4 regions of the Streptosporangium sp. NPDC006013 genome follow, and region 1 is predicted to be linked to each of the others. Evidence: riboswitches for the same ligand, from Rfam matches in the RefSeq annotation. Region 1 holds a riboswitch; each other region holds the start of a gene.
The links. A riboswitch is a leader RNA that binds a small molecule or an ion and turns the genes downstream of it on or off. The one in region 1 is predicted to bind cobalamin.
Positions count from the first base shown of each region.

Region 2: another riboswitch for cobalamin. It lies ahead of metE (5-methyltetrahydropteroyltriglutamate--homocysteine S-methyltransferase); the one in region 1 lies ahead of ABZ260_RS32635 (ribonucleoside-diphosphate reductase subunit alpha).
Region 3: another riboswitch for cobalamin. It lies ahead of ABZ260_RS08070 ((2Fe-2S)-binding protein); the one in region 1 lies ahead of ABZ260_RS32635 (ribonucleoside-diphosphate reductase subunit alpha).
Region 4: another riboswitch for cobalamin. It lies ahead of ABZ260_RS12690 (CbtB domain-containing protein); the one in region 1 lies ahead of ABZ260_RS32635 (ribonucleoside-diphosphate reductase subunit alpha).

Region 1 is NZ_JBEXUE010000277.1:1,633-7,089, forward strand. Features, by position in the region: gene glmS (glutamine--fructose-6-phosphate transaminase (isomerizing)) at 1-862, shown strand, start outside; gene ABZ260_RS32630 (tripartite tricarboxylate transporter substrate-binding protein) at 968-1,990, shown strand; cobalamin riboswitch at 1,995-2,197, shown strand; gene ABZ260_RS32635 (ribonucleoside-diphosphate reductase subunit alpha) at 2,313-4,592, shown strand; gene ABZ260_RS32640 (ribonucleotide-diphosphate reductase subunit beta) at 4,659-5,457, shown strand, end outside.
Region 2 is NZ_JBEXUE010000013.1:3,767-9,223, forward strand. Features, by position in the region: gene ABZ260_RS03800 (serine hydrolase) at 298-1,233, shown strand; gene ABZ260_RS03805 (helix-turn-helix domain-containing protein) at 1,400-1,741, shown strand; gene ABZ260_RS03810 (O-acetyl-ADP-ribose deacetylase) at 1,824-2,336, shown strand; gene ABZ260_RS03815 (GNAT family N-acetyltransferase) at 2,435-3,445, opposite strand; cobalamin riboswitch at 3,505-3,724, shown strand; gene metE (5-methyltetrahydropteroyltriglutamate--homocysteine S-methyltransferase) at 3,825-5,457, shown strand, end outside.
Region 3 is NZ_JBEXUE010000034.1:704-6,160, reverse strand. Features, by position in the region: gene ABZ260_RS08085 (helix-turn-helix transcriptional regulator) at 1-1,157, opposite strand, end outside; gene ABZ260_RS08080 (NUDIX hydrolase family protein) at 1,500-2,036, shown strand; gene ABZ260_RS08075 (leucine-rich repeat domain-containing protein) at 2,157-3,095, opposite strand; cobalamin riboswitch at 3,362-3,488, shown strand; gene ABZ260_RS08070 ((2Fe-2S)-binding protein) at 3,549-4,328, shown strand; gene ABZ260_RS08065 (SAM-dependent methyltransferase) at 4,374-5,192, opposite strand; gene ABZ260_RS08060 (hypothetical protein) at 5,304-5,457, opposite strand, start outside.
Region 4 is NZ_JBEXUE010000062.1:14,363-19,819, reverse strand. Features, by position in the region: gene chrA (chromate efflux transporter) at 1-1,119, shown strand, start outside; gene cobF (precorrin-6A synthase (deacetylating)) at 1,170-1,946, shown strand; cobalamin riboswitch at 2,154-2,286, shown strand; gene ABZ260_RS12690 (CbtB domain-containing protein) at 2,317-2,505, shown strand; gene ABZ260_RS12685 (CbtA family protein) at 2,516-3,241, shown strand; gene ABZ260_RS12680 (VWA domain-containing protein) at 3,291-5,399, shown strand; gene cobO (cob(I)yrinic acid a,c-diamide adenosyltransferase) at 5,401-5,457, shown strand, end outside.

The DNA of each region.
Region 1 (5,457 bases):
CATTCCGGCCGACGCGGAGCCGGCCAGCGAGTTCCGCTACCGCAGCCCGGTGGTGGAGGCGGACACCCTGTATGTGGCGATCAGCCAGTCGGGGGAGACCTACGACACCCTCGCCGCCGTCCAGGAGCTCAAGCGCAAGGGCGGCCGGGTGCTCGGCATCGTCAACACCGTGGGCAGCGCGATCGCCCGTGAGTGCGACGGCGGCGTCTACCTGCACGCGGGGCCCGAGGTCTCGGTGGCGAGCACGAAGGCGTTCACCTCGACCGCCGTGGCCTTCGCGCTGCTCGCGCTGCACCTCGGCCGGGTGCGTGACCTGTCCCCCGCCGACGGCCGCCGGATCTGCGAGGGCCTGCGGAGGCTGCCGGACCAGATCAAGGAGATCCTGACGCTGGAGCCGCGGCTCAAGGAGCTGGCGCAGAAGTACGCCGATGCGCCGAGCATGATGTTCGTGGGCCGGGTCCGGGGATATCCGGTGGCCCGCGAGGGCGCGCAGAAGCTCAAGGAGATCTCCTATGTGCACGCCGAGGCGTACCCGGCCAGCGAGCTCAAGCACGGGCCGCTGGCGCTGATCGGCCCGGACATGCCGACCGTGGCGATCGTCCCCGACGACGAGCTGCTGGACAAGAACCTCACCACGCTGGGTGAGATCCGCGCCCGGGGCGGCCGGGTGCTCATGGTCGGTCACCGCGCGGCCGACCCCAAGCTGGCCGACGACTGCGTCGTGGTGCCCAGGAACGAGACCGAGCTGGACCCGATCCTGCTGTCGATCCCGCTCCAGCTCTTCGCCTACCATGCCGCCGTGGCACTGGGGCGGGACGTCGACAAGCCCCGCAACCTGGCCAAGAGCGTCACGGTGGAGTGAGACGGCTCGCGGGGCGGCCGCCGGTGGTGGCCGCCCCCAGCCTGTAACAGATAGCGATAAGGAGGTAACCTACGGTATAGGGGGTTCTTGGGGGAAGGGGCGCTTATGCTCCGTAGGAGGTTTTTCGCGCTGGCGGCGGGTGCCATGGTCGTCGCGGGCTGCGACCTGAACGATGACTCCGCCGACTCGGCCGTGGGCCGCCTGAGCATCCTCGAACCCACCGCCGACGGCCACGGCTGGGACGGCATCGCGGGCAGGCTCGCCTCCGTCCTGGTCCTGTCGGGGCTGGCGCGCTCCGCCATGGCCGTCGAGCGGCCGGGAGCCCTGGGTTCCGTCCCGCGTGACGCGTTCGGCGCCGTACACGGCTCGTTCACGCGCGAGGGCAGGCTGCTCGTCACCGCGATGCCGATGGTGACGGCCGCGGAGATCGCCAACACCACCGCGGTGGTGGACGCCGCCACCCCTCTCGCCCGCCTGGTCGGCGACTGGGCGGTCCTGGTCGTCCCCTCGGACTCCCGCCTGCGCACCTTCGAGGACTTCGCCGCGGAGCTGCGCCGCAACCCGGCGGTGCTGACGGTCGGCGGCCGGCCGGAGGGCGGTTCCGACCACGTGCTCTACGGCATGATCGGCAAGTGCCTCGGGGTGGACGCCCGGTTGCTGGAGTACGCGGGGTTCCTCGGCGCCGAGGATGCCGCCGAGGCGCTCCAGGTCGGACGGGTGGCGGCCCTGCTGGGGTCGGCCCGCGCCCTGCGGCCCGAGATCGCCGCGGGCCGCCTGCGTCCCCTGGTGGTCTCCTCGGGCAGCCGGCTCGACGGGATCGACGCGCCGACGCTCCTGGAGGTCGAGGTCCGGCTGGAGTACAGCGACTGGTGCGGCCTGCTGGGACCCAAGGGCATGAGCCAGGCGGACCGGGACGCCGCGATCGCCCTGTGTGACAGGATCGACGCCGCGCCGCGCTGGCGCGCCCTGTGCGCGGCCAATGGATGGAGCCGGGTCTACCTCGGCGGTGACGACTTCCGCCAGTGGCTCTTCACCGAGACGGCCCGCACCCGCGGGGTGCTTCACGAGCTCGGGCTGCTGAAGTCCTCCGACACAACTTGTTGGGGTAGTTGCGTCAGACGCCCCTAGATGTAGGATCCTGCTCGTTGCTGGTTCGCCCCGGGAGGGGCGAGGCAAGAGGGAACCCGGTGAGATTCCGGGACTGCCCCGCAGCGGTGAACGGGAACGAAAGCCGTCATGTGAGCACTGGGTGAACCATGCCCGGGAAGCGACGGCCGGTAGGCATGCGCAGGGCGCCCGTGAGTCCGAAGACCTGCCGGTGACGTGATTGTCCAGGGCCTCGTGGGAGGGCCCGCGGAACGAGGCGGTCCGGCGTGCCCGGGATCGCTCGCGGACGCGTGCCCCTCCGGCGGAGCCGTACGGGGAAGTCAGAGCGAGCGAGGAACACCACGTGACACAGGCCTTGGCAGAGACCGCAGCAGAGACCGCAGCAGGGATCGCGGCAGGGATCGCGGCGGGAACCGTGGCGGAGAACGCCGGGAACGCGCCGGTCGATCGCAGGCTGGCCATCGACGAGGCGGCGGCCCGGGTGATCACCGACCCCGAGAACTCCAGGGTCGCCGCCGCGCTGCTGGCCGAGCTGATCGCCGACGAGGCCGCCGAGCACGACGTCCGCGACTTCTCCGAGTCGGTCGCCGCGACGCACGAGGCGGGGCTGATCGCCGACGGGCTCGCGGAGTTCGTGGCCGCCCACGCCGGGGTCCTGGACGCGCTCATCGAGCCGGACGCCGACGCCAGATTCGAGTACTTCGGGCTGCGTACCGTCTACGACCGCTACCTGCTGCGTCACCCGCGCACCCGCAAGGTGCTGGAGCGTCCGCAGCACTTCTTCCTCCGGGTGGCCTGTGGCCTGTCCGAGACCGTCGAGGAGGCCGCCGAGCTGTACGCGCTCATGGCCACCCTGTCCTACCTGCCCAGCTCGCCCACGCTGTTCAACTCCGGCTCGCGCAGGCCCCAGCTCTCCTCGTGCTTCCTGCTCGACTCGCCCCGCGACGAGCTGGAGGCCATCTACGAGCGCTACGGGCAGGTCGCGCGGCTGTCGAAGTACGCCGGGGGCATCGGGATCGCCTGGAGCCGGATCCGCTCGCGGGGCTCGCTGATCCGTGGTACCAACGGCCATTCCAACGGCATCGTGCCCTGGCTGCGCACCCTGGACGCAAGCGTCGCCGCGGTCAACCAGGGCGGCCGCCGCAAGGGTGCGGCCTGCGTCTATCTGGAGCCCTGGCACGCCGACATCGAGGAGTTCCTCGAACTGCGCGACAACACCGGCGAGGAGGCCCGCCGCACGCACAACCTGAACCTGGCCAACTGGATCCCCGACGAGTTCATGCGCCGGGTCGAGGCCGACGGCGTGTGGTCACTGTTCGACCCCAAGGAGGTCCCGCACCTCACCGACCTGTACGGTGCCGCGTTCGACGACGCCTACCGGGCCGCCGAGGCCGAGGGCCGGTTCACCGCGCAGCTCCCCGCCCGCACCCTGTACGGCCGGATGATGCGCACGCTCGCCCAGACCGGCAACGGCTGGATGACCTTCAAGGACGCGGCCAACCGGACCTCCAACCAGACGGCCAGGCCGGAAAACGTCATCCATCTGTCGAACCTTTGCACCGAGATCCTCGAGGTCACCAGCAACGCCGAGACCGCGGTCTGCAACCTCGGCTCGATCAACCTGGCCGCCCACCTGTCCGGGGACTCCGGAGACGGGATCGACTGGGCGCGGCTGCGCGCGACGGTCCGCACCGCCGTGCGGTTCCTCGACCGCACCATCGACCTGGGCTTCTACCCGACCCCCGAGGCCCGGGCCGCCAACCAGAGGTGGCGCCCGATCGGGCTCGGCGTGATGGGCCTGGCCGACGTGCTGTTCACGCTGCGGCTGCCGTTCGACTCGCCGCGGGCGCTGGAGCTGTCCACCCGGATCTCCGAGGAGATCGCGCTGGCCGCCTACCGGACCTCCTCGGACCTGGCCGCGGAGCGGGGCCGCCATCCCTCGTACCGGGAGACCAGGGCCGCCGCCGGGGTGCTCCACCCCGACCACTACGGGGCCGCGACGTCGGCCGCGTGGACGGAGCTCAGGGAGCGGATCGCCGGAACGGGGCTGCGTAACTCGCTGATGATCGCGATCGCGCCCACGGCCACGATCGCCTCCATCGCCGGTTGCTACGAGTGCATCGAGCCGCAGGTCTCCAACATCTTCAAGCGCGAGACCCTCTCGGGTGAGTTCCTCCAGGTCAACCGCTACCTCGTCGCCGACCTGCGGGCCCGGGGGCTGTGGACCTCGCGGATCCGTGACGCGATCAAGCGCGCCGACGGCTCCGTTCAGGACATTCCCGAGATCCCCGCCGACCTGAAGCTGCTCTACCGGACCGCCTGGGAGCTGCCGCAGAAGGCGCTGATCGACCTGGCCGCCGCACGCACCCCGTACATCGACCAGTCGCAGTCGCTGAACCTGTTCATGGCCACGCCGACCATCGGCAAGCTCTCCTCGATGTACGCCTACGCCTGGAAGTCGGGCCTGAAGACCACCTACTACCTGCGCTCGCGCCCGGCCACCCGGATCGCGCAGGCCACCGTGGCGGCACCGGTGGCCGGGGAGGTCCCCGTCCCCGTCCTCGACCCCCAGGCCGTCGCCTGCTCCCTGGAGAACCCCGAGTACTGCGACGCCTGCCAGTAGGCCTGCCGGCGGCCCGTCCCGAGGGCACCCCGTCACCCCTCAGCCACTCCGAAAGGCATTTTCCCGATGTTGCTCGACCCCGGCATGGACCTCACCCTGCGGCCGATGCGCTACCCCGAGTTCTACGAGCGCTACCGGGCCGCGATCCGCAACACCTGGACCGTCGAGGAGGTGGATCTCGCCTCCGACCTGGCGGACCTGGCGAGGATGACGCCCGAGGAGCGTCACCTGATCAACCGCCTCGTGGCGTTCTTCGCCACCGGCGACTCGATCGTGGCCAACAACCTCGTCCTCAACCTCTACCAGCACCTCAACGCCCCCGAGGCGCGTCTCTATCTCAGCAGGCAGCTGTTCGAGGAGGCGGTGCACGTCCAGTTCTACCTGACCCTGCTGGACACCTACCTGCCCGACCACGACGAGCGGGTCAAGGCGTTCGCCGCGGTCGAGCACATCCCCTCGATCCGCGACAAGGCGGAGTTCTGCTTCCGCTGGATCGACTCGCTCGGCGGGCTGACCCGGCTGGAGACCCGGGAGGACCGGCGGACGTTCCTGCTCAACCTGATCTGCTTCGCGGCGTGCATCGAGGGCCTGTTCTTCTACGGGGCCTTCGCCTACGTCTACTGGTTCCGCGCCAGAGGGCTGCTCAGCGGCCTGGCCACCGGGACGAACTGGGTCTTCCGTGATGAGTCCATGCACATGGAGTTCGCCTTCGGCGTCGTGGAGACCGTGCGGGCCGAGGAGCCCGGCCTGTTCGACGACAAGCTCACCGAGCAGGTCACCCGGATGATCGAGGAGGCGGTGGCGGCCGAACTGGCCTTCGCGGCCGACCTGTGCGGCGACGGCCTGCCGGGAATGGGGGTGGAGC
Region 2 (5,457 bases), on a different contig from region 1:
CGTACCCGCGACACGTCCCGGCCTGGTCGTGTCTCGTCAGCCTGCCTCCAGGGCACCGAGCAGGAGGGCGATAACCGGTCGCCGCCGCCCCCGGCCACCTCTCCGGCAAAGAAGGTCCCCACCCCTTCCGTAGTCGACCACTTCTCAGTGAGGCACCCGGCAGGTCATCGCCTCACCGGTCGGCGATCGACGCTCATCATCGGGCAGTGACCGCGGCCACTACCCGTCAGCCTCAAAACTCGATATTCCGAAATTTCGAATTTATGGTTAAATCGAGGAATGCAACCCATCCTCAGCATGCTCCTGACCACAGCGCTGGTGGCCCCGATGACCGGTGCCGGCGCCGACCCCGCCGAACTCAAGGACGTTGAGGCCGTACTCGCCTACATCCAGGCCCACCCCGACGACGTCGCGCTGGTGACCCAGGGCATCAGCCACAACGCCGATCGCCTCACCCCTGTGGCGTCGACCACCAAGATCATCCATCTCGCCGCCTACGCCGACGCCGTCCGCAAGGGAAGGGTCAAGCCGGGCGAACGCGTCTCCGTGGCCCTGTGGAACGCCTACCACCTGCCCGGCACCGATGGTGGTGCCCACGAAGCGGCACTCGAACGGCTCAAGCCCGGTGCGAGCGTCACGCTCGACCAGGTCGTCTCCGCCATGATCGAGGAGAGTGACAACGCCGCCGCCGACCTGCTGCGTGACCGCCTCGGCCCCGGCGCGCTGCGCAAGATCGCGCAGACCGGCGTCGGTACCATCAACGGCGAGATACTACGCGCCTTCGGCGGCTGCACGCTGCCCGCCGACGTCTGTCTGAAGAACTACGTCAAGGCCGGTACGCAGGTGCGGCCCACGCTCCCCGGCTTTGCCCAGCAGGCCACCTGGGCCGAAACCGTGACCCGCGTCGAACCTGGCGTTCTGCGCGAGGTGCTCGCCGGACTCAGGAAGGACAAGACGGCGAGCAAGCACCTGGAGTGGCCGATGCGCCAGCCCGGCGCCGACCCCAGCACGCTCCTCATCGGCACCAAGGGTGGCGCGCTGCCCGGCGTCATCAGCGAGGCCATGTACATCGTCCGGCCAGGTGAGAAGCCCCGCGAGATCGTCCTCGCCCTGCGGCGACTGCCTGAGGCGACCTGGTTCTCCGGGATGCGCAGCTATGCTCATCAGCAGTTCATTGTGCGGATGGCGACCGATCCCGTCTTCTTCGCGAAAGTCCGCACAGCATTGAAGTGAGGCAACCCTGACCAGTGTCGACGACCGGCTCCAGGACCTCGAGGCACGGGTCGCCGCCCTCGAGGCCGCGCTCACCGTCCCCAAGCCACCGGCGGTCGGCGACGACACCGGCCTGATCACCTACGGCGGCCAGGCCAGACTCGGCGGTTACCAGTGGCTGTGGGAGGTGACCCGCAGCCCCGGCTGGTTGCTTCAGCAGCCGACCGGGCCGTTGGCCGCGGTGCTGGCCGCCGCCGGGCATCCGGCGCGCTTCGAGATCCTGCAGTTGCTGGTCGTCGGGCCCAAGCCGGTCGCCGACCTGCAGGCCGAGCTGGCCCTCGCCTCCCCCGGCCAGCTGTACCACCACCTCAAGACGCTGGCCTCGGCCGGGCTGGTCGAGCAGCCCGAGCGGGGAGTCTACCGGGTACCGTCACACGCGATCTTCCCCGTGCTGGCCCTGGCCGCCGCCGCGATCGACGTGGCCGAGCGCTCCGGCGCTCCGGCGGAACCTCGCGCTCTTCCTGGCTGAGGTTCAGCGGGTGCGCGAGGACCCGCGTCAAGCCGGTGGAATCGGTGCCGGAAATCGAGGTTCCACTGGCAGACTCGGCTTCGTGCAGATCACGCTGGTCCAAGGGGACATCACCGCGCAGCGGGTCGACGCCGTCGTCAACGCCGCCAACTCCTCGCTGCTGGGAGGCGGCGGGGTCGACGGGGCCATCCACCGGCGTGGCGGCCCCGCGATCCTGGCCGCCTGCCGCGAGCTGCGCGCCTCGCACTACGGCAAGGGGCTGCCGACCGGCCAGGCCGTGGCCACCGTCGCGGGCGACCTGCCGGCCCGCTGGGTCATCCACACCGTCGGCCCCGTCTTCTCTCCCACCGAGGACCGCTCGCACCTGCTGGCCTCCTGCTACCGCGAATCCCTCCGGGTCGCCGACGAGCTGGGCGCGACCAGCGTCGCCTTCCCCGCGATATCCACCGGGATCTACCGCTGGCCCATCGACGACGCCGCCCGCATCGCGCTCGGCACCGTACGCAGCGCACCGACACAGGTCACGGACCTGCGGTTCGTACTGTTCACCCCGGACGCCTACGGCATCTTCGAAAGGACACTCGGCACCGGGTGAGGGGTGGCGAACCACTGACACAAAGGCTGCCGCGTCTGCCTCTCCAACACACCGGCCGCCTGAGCTCGCCGGCGAAGCCTCCCAGCCCTAACGAATCCTCAGGTGCCGTGAGGGCCCCGGGGCCCGGCGTCGAGCACGCGGACCATGAGCCGTTCGTGGACGCCGGGGTCGTTGGTGTGCGGCTCGGACTCGCCGGTGGCCTCGAAGCCCAGGCGCCGGTACAGCCGGGCCGCCCCGTCGTTGCCGTCCACGACCCACAGCTCGACCCTCCGATGCCCGTGCTCGGCGGCCCACGCGACGACTTCCTCGACGAGCAGGGCACCGACCCCGGCGCCTCGCACGGCCGGATCGACCCACATGCCGTACACCTCGACCGCCCCACCCCGGTCTTCGGGCACCCAGCCGCCGGCGACCCCGGCCACCCGGCCCTCAACGACCGCGACCGCCTTCACCCCGCGCTCCGGCAGCATCCCGGCACGCCACCGTGCCTCGTCGTACGCCTGTTCCCGCCCGAGTGAGGAGGAGAAGGCCTCCGGTGCGTCCGCCAGTGCCGCGAGCCGGACATCACGGAACGTCCTCCAGTCCTCGGCCGTCAGGCGGCGGACCTCGGCCGGACCCATCTGGAATCCATCTCGGTGCCCGGTCAGGGCCAGCTCGCCGACGACCTGATCGCCGCTCTTCTCGCCGGTCGGGCGAAAGCCGAGCCGGAGGTAGAAGCGCTCGGGCCCTTGCTCTCCCTGAGCCCAGGTAACCGTCGCGCGGGTCTGCCCACGTCTGCGGACCTCCGCGCACACGGACTCCACCGCGAAGCGGCCATATCCCCGCCCCTGCTGATCGGCGGCGATGTTCAGCCGCCAGATTCCACAGCGGGGCGTGTCATCCGGATCGTCCGGGTTGAAACGGACCATGAAGAAGCCCATGACGAAGCCCACCAGCTGCTCGCCGTCGAAGATCAGTCGAGGCCAGGCGATCTCAGGCTGCGCGTACGCCTCGGCGAGTGACCACGCGACCGGGTCCACGAACTCCTCCTGGTCGGGTCGCACCTTCAGCCGGCACGCGGCCTCGACGTTGTCCGCGGTGACCTTCTCCAGGCGAAGCGACGAAGACATGCTGACAACCTACAGATCGTCTCCGAGAACTCAACGGGATAAATGCCGCCCGCCCGGTTAGACTCCTGGGCGCGGATGGTTCATCCAGGTCCCTGGGATCTGGATGTCGTAAGAGGGAACCCGGTGGGAATCCGGGACTGCCCCGCAGCGGTGAGTGGGAACGACCGCCGTCACCACGCACTGGGCCTTTGGGCCTGGGAAGCGACGGCCAGTAGGACATGCCTGTCCCAGGTGTGGCGCCCGCGAGTCCGAAGACCTGCCTCCGCCCGTGCGCCGTTCGGCGCGCGGTGGTCCGCGGCCTCGTGGGAGGGCCAGGGACGCGCGCCGCGCGCTCCTTCCCTCCTGCCCGGCCGCCCGTGGCTCAGCGAGGGAAGCTGCCATGCAAACGACGATCCTCGGATACCCCCGTATCGGGACACACCGGGAACTGAAGTTCGCCACCGAGGACTACTGGGCCGGGCGCTCCGACGCCACCGCCCTGGCGAAGACGGCCGAGGTCCTGCGCCAGGAGGTCTGGACGGGCCTGCGCGACGCGGGCCTCGACACGATCCCGTCGAACACGTTCTCCCTCTACGACCAGGTACTCGACACCAGCGTCATGGTCGACGCGGTGCCCGGCCGTTACCGGCACCTGACCGGCCTGGACCGGTACTTCGCCATGGCCCGCGGCGTCCAGGACGTCCCGGCGCTGGAGATGACCAAGTGGTTCGACACCAACTATCACTACATTGTGCCCGAGGTGGGGCCGGACACCCGGTTCCGGCTGGCCGACGGGGCACGGTCCAAGCCGCTGGTCGAATACGCGGAGGCCAGGGCCCTGGGGGTGGAGACCCGCCCGGTGCTGGTCGGTCCCCTCACCTATCTGCTGCTCGCCAAGGCCTCGCCCGGCGCGCCCGCCGGATTCCGGCCTCTCGGCCTGCTCGACGAGCTCGTCGAGGTCTACGCCGACCTGCTGGAACGGCTCGCCGGGGCGGGCGCGCGGTGGGTACAGCTCGACGAGCCCGCCCTGGTCGCCGACCGGAACGCCGAGGAGATCGCCGCGCTCGCCCGCGTCTACGAACGTCTCGGCGAGCTGCCCAACAGGCCCCGGATCCTGGTGGCGACCTACTTCGGTACGGTCGACGCGGACGCGCTGCGCATGCTGGCCGCAACCCGTGTCGAGGCGGTTGGTCTGGACTTCGTCGCCGGGCCGGGCAATCTCGGCGTGCTCGCCTCCGTCGGCGGACTACCCCGCAAGACCGTCGTCGCCGGGGTGGTGGACGGCCGCAACGTGTGGCGTACCGACGTTCAGCGGGCGAAGGCGACCTGCGCGGTCCTGCTCGGCCTGGCCGACCAGGTCGAGGTGAGCACCTCCTGCTCGCTGCTGCACGTCCCGCTCGACCTGGACGCCGAGACCGCGCTGGACCCGGCCGTCCGGGGTCGTCTGGCCTTCGCCCGGCAGAAGGTCGCCGAAGTCGTCGCCCTCGGCCGGGCCTCGCGTTCCGGTGCCCCCGGCCCGCTCCCCGCCACCGAGGTCGAGACCGCCACGGTCGACCACCGGGTCCGGGCCCGTCTCGACATGCTCGGCGACGGCGTCCGCCGTGGCGACCGGGCCGCGAGGTTCGCCGCCCAACGGGCCGCGCTGCGCCTGCCGGACCTGGCGACCACCACGATCGGCTCGTTCCCGCAGACCCCCGAGATCCGCAAGGCCCGCGCCGCCCACAAGGCCGGGCAGCTCACCCACGCGGCCTACCAGCAGGCCATGAGGGAGGAGGTCGAGCGGGTGATCGCCCTGCAGGAGGAACTCGGCCTGGACGTCCTCGTCCATGGCGAGCCCGAACGCAACGACATGGTGCAGTACTTCGCCGAACGGCTCGACGGGTACGCCGCCACCGATCACGGCTGGGTCCAGTCCTACGGGTCGCGCTGCGTCCGTCCGCCGATCCTGCACAGCGATGTCTTCCGGCCGGAGCCGATGACGATCGGCTGGGCCACCTACGCGCAGTCCCTCACCGACAGGCCCGTCAAGGGCA
Region 3 (5,457 bases), on a different contig from region 1:
GCGCCCAGCTGCCTGACGGTCTCTCTCGCCGTAGGGTGGAATCGTGTCATCTGGGGGGCGATTCGCTCGGCGTTGAGAACTCGGCTGAGTGCTCTGTCATGATCCCTGAGCCACAGATGTGCCCTGGACATGTCTATCTCGTGATGTGCCCTACGTTCGGCGTACATCCTGGCAGGCGGGATGAAACCCGAGTCCAGCCGAATCGCCCTGTCGTAGTCACCAAGTTCCGTCGCCACCACACATCCGTGAATCACCGCGTTGACGGGATTCACCTGCAGCCCGTACGGGTCTGGCCGGGTTCGCGAGTCGATGCGGGCGGCTGTTTCCGCCGCGAGGCCGTGGTGCTCCCAGGCGTCCGACTCGTGCCCCAGCCGGGCGGCGGAGACGGCCGCGCGCAACTGGAGGGAGCCGTAAACCTGCAGGCCTGCCGGATCTGACCGGTCCACGTCGCTCGCCGCCCGCCTCACCATGGTCAGCGCGATGTCACCGGACCCCAGGGTGAGCAGCAGCAGCGCCCGCGACAGCGAGACCAGGTGCCGCAGGTGCGGGTCGTCGGCGCGCAGCGCGGCGGTCGCGGCCCGCTCGACGGCGACCTGCGCCAGGTCGTTGTAGCCCAGGCGGCGGGTCAGGGACACCGCTATGGCGTACGCGTGGTTCAGCAGGCGCCACGCCCTCGGAGCGTCCGACTCGACCGCGTGGACCGTCAGCTCCTCGATGGCCGACGGCAGGCGCCCACCGAGCCTGACATGGGCGGCGGCCCCCTGCAGCTTCTGGAGTTTGACCAGTTCCTTGGCGAGCTCATCAAGTGACCGGGGAGGGACCTCCAGCTCCGGGGAGATGTCGGCGTAGGTGAGAGCACGCCTGATGGCGGGCATCGCCGCGTGCACCGCGTCGGTGCGTCTGTCGGACCCTCGGTAGGGCTGGCCGTTGATCTCCGCGGCATCGACCCCGCAGGCCCTTGCCACAGCCGCCACAAGCGAGGGAGTGGCCGGTTTATGACCCGCCTCGACCTGCGCGATCAGGCTGCGGGAAACATTGGCCCTGGCCGCCAGGCCGGTTTGGGTGAGCCCTCTGCGTTTACGCGCCCTGGCAATTCGACGCCCAGTGCTTTCATTCTGACCGCCGCCCAGGTCGGGGTCCCATTCATGCCTGGCCATCTCGCCACCTCCTCTCGCTCACGCGATGTCTTCACGATAGCGGCCTGAGCATTTCACCGAGATGAACATTCCCAACAACCGGTTCTCTTTCCAAGAGGTCTATGTCGGGTCTGCTGTGAATCATAAGAGCCGGATCGGGGCGGCGATGAACCGGGTCTGCGCACGGTGGATGGCGGCGCGTTCGGCATGGCGAGAAGCCGGTACGCCTGGCAATATCGCGAGCATCGACTCCACGACCGGCGTACCGCGGGCGAGGCCGGGCGGCGCCCCGCCGGCCCTGACTTTCGGCAGGTCGCCGGGGAAGAACGCGTTTCCGAGCCCACCGCGAAGTACGATCGATCAATGACCGAAATGACCGAAACCACGCCCGGCTGGCTCTCTCCCGAAGAGCTGGAGTCGACCCGCGCACGAATGCCGATCCTCTACGTCGACGCCGTGCCGGTGCGAGTCGACGAGGCCGGGGTGGTCACGCATGTCGGCCTGCTGCTGCGCATCGGAGCGGACGGGACGGTCAGCCGCGCCCTCGTCTCCGGCCGGGTGCTGCACCACGAGCGGGTCCGCGACGCGCTCATCCGCCATCTGGAGAAGGACCTCGGCCCGACGGCACTGCCCAACATCCCCGCCTCTCCGCAGCCGTTCACCATCGCCGAGTACTTCCCGACGCAGGGCGTCACGCCCTACCACGACCCCCGGCAGCACGCGGTCTCCCTCGCCTACGTCGTCCCGGTCGCGGGTGACTGCCGCCCCCGGCAGGACGCCCTCGACCTTGTCTGGTTCACTCCCGAGGAGGCCTCGTCACCGCTGGTGCAACAGGAGATGCTCGGCGGTCAGGGCACCCTCCTGAAGCAGGCCCTCGCCTACGTCGGCCGCCTTTCCTGACCTTCCGACGGCGGAAATCCCCGCCGGCGCGAGGAGAGCGGGCTGCTGTGCCCCCTCTCTGCGCCGGGCTCACTCAACGCGCTGTCTCTGCCGCTGCCACCGCACCTGATTCGGAGAGGCTCAGCGGGTGCGGCTGGCCAGGAAGCGGCGCCATTCCGGACGGGTTCGCGCGAGTGCTCGCAGCGAGGCCGGAACCTGGGGCCTGGGGTCGTTGCGGTCCAGGCGCAGTTCGGTGAGCGCGGTCAGCTCACCCAGCCACTCCGGCAGCTCGGTCAGCCGGTTTCCCTGCAGATCGAGCTTGGTCAGGGAGGTGAGAGCCCGCATCGACTCGGGAAGGGCGGTCAGCTTGTTCTTGCCCAGGCCGAGGGACCTGAGGGCGGTGAGTTTGCCGATCGACTCCGGCAGCTCGGTCAGCCCGGTGTTCCACAGGCTGAGAGAGGTGAGGGCGGTGAGGTTCCCGATCGACTCCGGCAGGCCGGTCAGTGAGGCGCATCCCATACCGAGATGCTCCAGAGCGGTCAGCTCGCCCAGCCACGGAGAGAGATCGGCGGGCCGGCTGTATGCCAGGTCCAACCAGGTGAGGGCGGTGAGACGGGCCATCGACGCCGGGAAACAGGCCGGCTCGGCATACCACATGCGGAGCCTGGCGAGCCGGGTGAGGTCGCCGATCCACTCGGGCACCTCCTCCAGGTCATGGAGGTTGCTCAGGCCGAGTTCGGTGAGACCGGTGAGCTCGCGCATCGAGTCGGGGAGGCGGCGCAGTCCGGTCACCGAGACATTGAGGTAGATCAGTCCGGTCAGCTCGCCGATCCATTCGGGCAGGGCGGTCAGCTCACGGTTGCCCCCGAGGTCGAGCTCGGTCAGCGCGGGCAGGTCGGTCAGGAACCGGGGAAGCTCGGTCAACCAGTTGGATCTCAGGCGCAGCACCCGTAGACCGGGAAGCTCGGCCACCTCCTCGGGCACCCGGAGCAGGCCGAGACCCGACAGGTCCAACGTGTCAGACCCCTCGCGCAGGTACGTGTTCATCCGCCGCCGAGCGGTCCGAAGCACGGAATCCACCGCTGCCACCCTGATTTCTCCTTGCCGTCAACAAGATGTGATCGGCGATCACGGTAGCGATGAGGACTTGCGACCCGGTTGTGGATCATTGGACTTGTTTCGCCCTCGGGGCGCGGGACCGCTGATCACAGCATGATCGCGAGTTGGGCAAGACATCGCCGGTACGCGGTGAAAAGCGCGTCGCCGGAAGCGGTGACTTCCTTGGGCAAGCCCTCCCACCGCGAATCATGCGAGCCGTGCGACCATGACAGCGAAGGTGACGGCGGAACGAGGAAGCCGGTGTGAACCCGGCGCGGTCCCGCCACTGTGATCGGCGAGCGGACCCCGATATCGCCACTGCCCGGGTACGGGTGGGAAGGCCGGGCGAGCTTGGACCCGAGAGCCAGGAGACTCACGCCGTCGCCTCCTCAGCGAAATTGGGGCGGAACTCCCCAAGAGAGGAAGGCGATTGCCATGCCGTGCGACTCACGTGCCGGTGCTCCACCCGGACTGCTGCCCGCCGCCCCGGCCGTGGTCGCCGGCGCGGTCGCCGACGTCCGCGCCATCGGCGGCTACTTCGGGATCGAGACAGGCGAGGCCGAGGCCGGATGGCGGCCGTTCACCGATCTGTGGACGGATCCGGGCGTCCTGGAGGCGAGAATCCACGACATGGCCGGACGACTGGACACCACCGAGCACCGGGTGGCCGCCTCGATCCTGTTCCAGGGCCTGGCCGCCCGCCTGTGGTCACCGTCCATCGGCGCCGTGGTCGCGCACGACCTGCTCATCGACCTGGCCCCCGAGCACCTGTACTGGCGGCCGGCCCCCGACCCGCTGCCGCTGCGAGCCACCCGGCTGTCCGGCTGGGGCATCCGCGACCCCGCGCGGATCGCCGAACCGGTCTACCGCGGCATCATGGCCGAGATGCTGGAGCCGCTCGCGGAGGCGGTCCGGCGGATCGTGAAGATCGCGCCGGGGCTGTTGTGGGGCAATGCGGCCTCCGCACTGGCCGGAAGCGTCGGCGCCTTCATCCACCGACGGCCCGACCTCAGCGCGAAGGCCGTGCGGCTGGGCCGCGAACTGCTGGACCGGGATCTCCTGCGCGGCACCGGCGAACTGACCGAGCCCGTACCCGGCCGTCCCTTCTTCGTCCGTCGCAGCTGCTGCCTGTACTACCGCCTGCCCGGCGGCGGCATGTGCGGTGACTGCGTCCTGCTGCCGGCCCGCCGGCCACAAACCCACCGCCCTGGCTGACGCTCTTCACTTCGCGCTCTCCCAGTCCGGTTCACCTGGAGGCGGTCAGCTACGTCCGACGACGCCGAGGATGCCCGGCTTGGTGAAGTCGACGGTGGTCTTCTCTCCGTACTCGTTGTACTCGGAGCGCCACGCCTCGACCGGGACGATCCCCGGCTCCAGCAGTTCCATTCCACTCAGCAGCTCGGCCAGCTGTTCCGGGCCGCGCGAGGTGAGCGCCCCCGCGCTGGTCGAGCGGTAGACCTGCTGCCCGGCCTCGTGCACCTCGGCGCTGACGTTGGCCTCGAAGGCGTGCGTGACGATCAGATGGCTCCCCGGGGCCAGCCGTTCGCGGATCGTGGTGATGATGTGGGCGACCAGGGCGTCGTCGGGAATGAAGTGCAGCATCGAGATCAGCAGCACCGCGACGGGCTGGGTGAAGTCGATGGCGCTCTCGATCTGCGGGTCCGTCAGGAGCTTCTCGGGTTCCCGCATGTCGCCCTGGATGACAGAGGTGAGGTGGTTCTCCTCCAGGAGCGCACGGCCGTGCACCAGGACGATGGGGTCGTTGTCGACATAGACCACCCGGGTGTCGGGCGCGATGCGATGGGCGACCTGGTGCACGTTGTCCTGCGTCGGCAGTCCCGACCCGATGTCGAGGAACTGCCGCACGCCCTGGCGCACGAGCAGCTCGACGACTCGCGAGAGGAACGCCCGGTTCGCCCGGGTCATCTCGCGGATACCGGGCACCACCCGCATGAACTGTTCCGCGGCCGCCCGGTCGGAGGCGAAGTTGTCCTTGCCTCCGAGGTAGTAGTCGTACATTCGAGCGACACTTGGGGTGTTCGGGTCGATACCCGCTGGAACAGCCTCTTGCTTGGTCATGCCCTCACCCTTCCTTGTCTTCGCAAAGGGTATGGGAAATCCACAAGATAATGGATCTTTGCCGACAAATCATGGGCGAGCACAGCCCCGCGCGCTCCGGAGTCCCGGGGCCTACCCGTCCCGATGCAGCGAACTGGAGCTGTTCTCGGTGCTCCAGTAGCTCTGGTGACCGGGCTCCCAGGTCCAGGTCTCCGTACGGTCACCGTTCCTGACCGTCAGTGTGCCCGAGGGCTCGTAGTCCTCCGACAAGGGGGACCAGGGCGGC
Region 4 (5,457 bases), on a different contig from region 1:
GTGCACGCGCTGGGCGAGGTCATCGGGGTCTTCCTGAAACTCGGCGTGATCGGATTCGGCGGCCCGGCCGCGCACACCGCGATGATGCGTGACGAACTGGTGCGCCGGCGCGGCTGGGTCTCCGATGAGCGCTTCGTCGACCTGATAGGCGCCGTCAACCTCATCCCCGGCCCCAACTCCACCGAACTGGCCATCCACCTGGGTTATGACCGGGCTCGCTGGAAGGGTCTGATCGCCGCCGGGGTGTGCTTCATCCTGCCCGCCTTCGCCATCGTCCTCGCCCTGGCCTGGTCCTATGTCCGCTACGGCCGGACCCCTGCCGTCGAGGGGTTGCTGTACGGGATCAAACCGGTGGTGGTGGCCATCGTGGTGTGGGCCCTGGCCGGACTGCTCAGGACCGCGATCAAGGGCCGGCTGACCGCGCTCGTCGCCACGGTGGCACTGGCGCTGTACCTGCTCGGTGTCAACGAGCTGCTCGTGCTGGCCGCCGGTGGGCTGGTGGTGATGGCGGCCGGCACCAGGCACGTCTGGCTGCCGCGTCGCGGTTCTCCAGGCCTGGTGCTGGTGCCGCTGCTTCCCGACCCCACCGGCGGCCGGCTCACCGAGCTGTTCCTGACGTTCCTGAAGATCGGTTCGGTGCTGTACGGCAGCGGCTACGTCCTGCTGGCCTTCCTGGAGGGCGACTTCGTACGGCGGCTCGGCTGGATCACCCGCGACCAGTTGCTGGACGCGATCTCCATCGGCCAGCTCACCCCGGGGCCGGTGTTCACCACCGCCACCTTCGTCGGCTACGTCATCGCCGCCCTGCCGGGGGCGGTGCTGGCCACCGTCGCCATCTTCACCCCGTCGTTCGTGCTGGTCGGCCTGCTGACCCGGCTCGTCGACCGGATCCGCGGCCGGGCCTGGTCATCGGCGTTCCTGGACGGTGTCAACGCCACCGCGCTGGCCCTGATGGCCGGTGTCACCCTGCAACTGGCCGGTGATGCGTTCGTCGACCCGCTCACCGTGGCACTGGCCGTGCTCGCGCTGCTGCTGCAGTGGCGCACTAGGCTCAACACCGCCTGGTTCATCGCCGCGGCCGCCGCCATCGGCCTGGCCCGCACGCTGCTCGTCGGTTGACCGGAGCCCCCTGTGCCGAATCTCGAAACGGTACGGGCAGACTCTGTTGGGTGAAGCGAATCCTCATCATCGGCATCGGTGCCGGTGATCCCGACCATCTCACCCTCCAGGCGGTCAAGGCCATCGCCGGTACCGACGTGTTCTTCGTCCTGGACAAGGGCGAGGTCAAACACGACCTCGTCCAGCTGCGGCACGACCTCGTCGACGCGCACGCCCGCCCGCCGTACCGGATCGTCGAGGCCGGCGATCCCGAACGTGACCGGACCACTCCCGACTACGCGCCCGCGGTCGAGGACTGGCGCTCGCGCCGCGCCGACATCTGCGAGCGGTTCATCCGTGACGAGCTCGCCGAGGGGCAGACGGGTGCCTTCCTGGTGTGGGGCGATCCGGGCCTGTACGACAGCACCCTGGCCATCGTCGAGGAGATTCACCAGCGGGGCTCGGTCCGGTTCGAGCACGAGGTGATTCCCGGTGTCAGCAGCGTGTCCGCACTCACCGCCCGGCATCGGGTCAGCCTGACCCGGGTCGCCCGGCCGGTGCACATCACCACCGGCCGGCGGCTCGCCGAGGAGGGGCCCTCGGCCGACGACGTCGTCGTCATGCTGGACGCCCACTGCGCCTTCGCTGATCTGGGCGCCGATCTGGGCGCCGATCCGGGCGGTGACTTCGACATCTACTGGGGCGCCTACCTCGGCACTCCCGACGAGATCCTGGTCGCCGGACCGGTGCCCGAGGTCGCCGACCGCATCCGCGAGCTGCGTGCCGAGGCACGGGCACGCAAGGGCTGGATCATGGACACCTACCTGCTCCGCAGGGTGTCTCGCTGAGCACCTGTCGCGGCGGCCTTCGGGAGCCGCCGCGCATCCGGTCGGTATCCGCTTGTCGCCGTCATGGCCGTATGGCCCGCGCAGCAGAGGCTCACCTCCAAAACCCGATCCATCCCGGGCCGGGGAGCGGGCCGTGGCGGCCGGATCGACGGGCGGAACCGGGTCCGCCGCGCCGCGACGAATCACCTTCTGTTGACGGCCCGCCACGAAAAGAGTTACATTGCGGACGATTTCGCGGTGGTCCGAGGGAAGTCCGGTGAGAAGCCGGTGCGGTCGCGCCACTGTATCCGGAACGTGAGTTCCGGGAGCCAGGTTACTTGGCCGCCGCGTCCTCATCTGTCGGGACGCGTCATCCCCAAGGAGGCTACTCATGCGTGAGCTGTCCGTTTCTCAGCCCGTTCCCCTCTCCCACCTGGCCCGCTGGCTCGTGGCGGTTCCGCTGCTCCTGCTGGTGGCCTACCTGGTCACCTTCGACCAGGGGGTGGTGTCGCAGGCGGGCGACTATCTGCACGAACTCATGCACGACGGGCGCCACCTGCTCGGCGTTCCCTGCCACTAGACCGCGCGCCGTGATCCGTACCCTGTTGCTCCGCGGCCTGCTCGTCGGGCTGGTCGCCGGGCTGATCGCCGCCGTGTTCGCCTACCTGCTGGGCGAGCCGAACATCGACCAGGCCATCGCGCTCGAAGAGGCCGCCGCCCACGCCCAGACCGAGGTCGGGCACTCCCACGGGGAGGAGGCACTGGTCAGCCGGTCCGGCCAGCAGGCCGGGCTCTTCCTCGCCCTGGCCCTGTACGGCATGTCCGTGGGGGGCATCTTCTCCCTCGTCTTCGCCGGGCTGCGCGGCCGGATCGGTCCCCGCTCCGACGTGGTGCTGGCCGCGACGATGGCCGCCACGGCGTTCGTCGCGATCGTGCTGGTGCCGTTCGTCAAGTACCCGGCCAACCCGCCCGCCGTCGGTGACCCGGACACCATCGGCAGCCGGACCACGCTGTACCTGGTCCTGGTCGCCATCGGCCTGCTGTCCGTGGCGGTGGGAGTGGCCTGCGCCCGTAAGGTGCCGGCCAGGCCCTGGCTCGCCGGCGCGGCCGGCTTCCTGGTCCCCGTCATCGTCACCCTGTTCGTGCTGCCGGCGGTCAACGAGGTGCCCGACGGTTTCCCCGCCCAGCTGCTGTGGGACTTCCGGCTGTCCTCCCTCGGCACGCAACTCGTGCTCTGGTCGGCCATCGGCGTCCTGTACGGCATCGCCGTCCAGCGCGTGGTCCGCCGCGACGCGCTCACGGCGGCCCCGAACTGAACGTTCGGCGGGTCGGACACGTCAGCAGGATCTCGCAGAAAGAAACCTCGTGATCGGTGCCTATCCGTTCAGTGCCGTCGTCGGTCTCGACGACCTCAAGCTCGCGCTGATACTCAACGCGGTCTCCCCACGGGTGGGCGGTGTGCTGGTCCGGGGGGAGAAGGGGACCGCCAAGTCCACGATCGTCCGCGCGCTCGCCGCACAACTCCCCGCGGTCAAGGTGATCGCCGCGTGCCGCTTCTCCTGCGACCCGGCCGAGCCGGATCCGGGCTGCCCCGACGGCCCGCACGACGCGGGCGAGGGCGGGCAGGAGCGTCCGGCCGCGCTGGTGGAGCTGCCCGTCGGCGCGTCGGAGGACCGGCTGGTCGGCGCGCTCGACATCGAGCGCGCGCTCACCGAGGGGGTCAGGGCGTTCGAGCCGGGCCTGCTCGCCGCCGCGCATCGAGGTGTCCTCTACGTCGACGAGGTCAACCTGCTCCACGACCATCTCGTGGACCTGCTGCTCGACGCCGCCGCGCTCGGCACCTGCTTCGTCGAGCGAGAGTCGGTCTCGGTACGGCACGCGGCGCGGTTCCTGCTGGTCGGCACGATGAACCCGGAGGAGGGCGAGCTGCGGCCACAGCTCCTGGACCGTTTCGGGCTGACCGTCGAGGTGCGGGCGTCCAGGAATCCGGACGAGCGGGCCGAGGTGGTACGGCGCCGGCTGGCCTTCGACGCCGATCCCGCCTCCTTCGCCGCCGGGTGGGCGGGACAGGAGGCGGCCCTGGCGCGGCGGATCGCCGAGGCCAGGGAGCGGGTCAGGCAGGTCGTGCTGCCGGACGCCCGGCTGCGCCAGATCGCGGGAGTGTGCGCCGCCTTCGAGGTGGACGGGCTCCGGGCCGATCTGGTCACGGCCAACGCGGCCATCGCGCACGCGGCCTGGCGCGGCGGCGCCGAGGTCACGGCCGAGGACGTGCGCGAGGCGGCCCGTCTCTCGCTGCCACACCGCCGCCGCCGAGACCCGTTCGACGCGCCGGGCCTTGACGAGTCACGCCTCGACGACCTCCTGGCGGAGCACGGTGGCGACGAGCCGGACGACCCGGATGGAGGGCCGAGCGGTTCCGGCGGTCCGGGCGATTCGGGTGGTTCGGACGGCCCCGTGAACTCCGGGGACGGTCCCGAGACCGGCTCCGCGGAAAGTCCCGCGGGTGATGGTTCCGGTGCGGGCCCGCACGGCGACACGGACGGCGGTGGTTCGCACGACGGTGGTTCGCACGACGGTGGTTCCGGGGCCGGCGCCGCCGATGTCCCGGGCGCCTCCGACGGGACCGGCGCCTCGCCGGACCGTCCCTCCGCCGAGCGGGTGGTCGCCGCCGCCGAACCGTACCGGGTGCGCCCCTTCCAGGTCCCCGGGCTGGGCGACGGCGCCTCGGGTCGGCGGTCGCGGGCCCGTACCCCCAACGGGCGGACCACCGGATCGCGGGTTCCCGCCGGGCGGCTCCAGCGGCCGCACCTGTCGGCGACGCTCCGCGCCGCCGCGCCGTACCAGCGCGAGCGCGGCCGCAGTGGCCCCGGCCTGCTGGTACGTGACACCGACCTGCGCGAGGCCGTCCGCGAGGGCAAGGAGGGCAACCTCGTGCTCTTCGTGGTGGACGCGAGCGGTTCCATGGCGGCCCGGCAGCGCATGCGCGAGGTCAAGGCGGCTGTGCTCAGCCTGCTGCTCGACGCCTACCAGCGGCGGGACAAGGTCGGGCTGATCACCTTCAGGGGATCCACGGCGGACCTGGTGCTTCCCCCGACCTCCTCGGTCGAGGTCGGCGCGGCGCGGCTGCGGGAGCTGCCGACCGGCGGTCGCACCCCGCTGGCGGCCGGGCTGCGCCGGGCCGCCGAGGTGCTCAGGGTGGAGCGGTTGCGTGACCCCGCCAGAAGGCCGCTGCTCGTGGTGGTCACCGACGGCCGGGCCACCTCGGGGTCCGACGTGGCGGCCCCCGCCGCGCTGCTCGCCGGTACGGCGGGGGTCGTGGTCGACTGCGAGAGCGGTCCGGTGCGGCTCGCCCTGGCCCTCGACCTCGCGGCCAGGCTGGGCACGCCCGCGGTACGGCTCGACGCGCTCGCGGCGGGCGGCGGGCTCGGCGGGCTCGTCCGTGACTACCGGACCGACTACCGGAAGGCGGTCTGAGATGCCGCAGGGCAAGCCGGACACGGTGCCCGAGGACGGGCTCACCACGCGCCAGCGC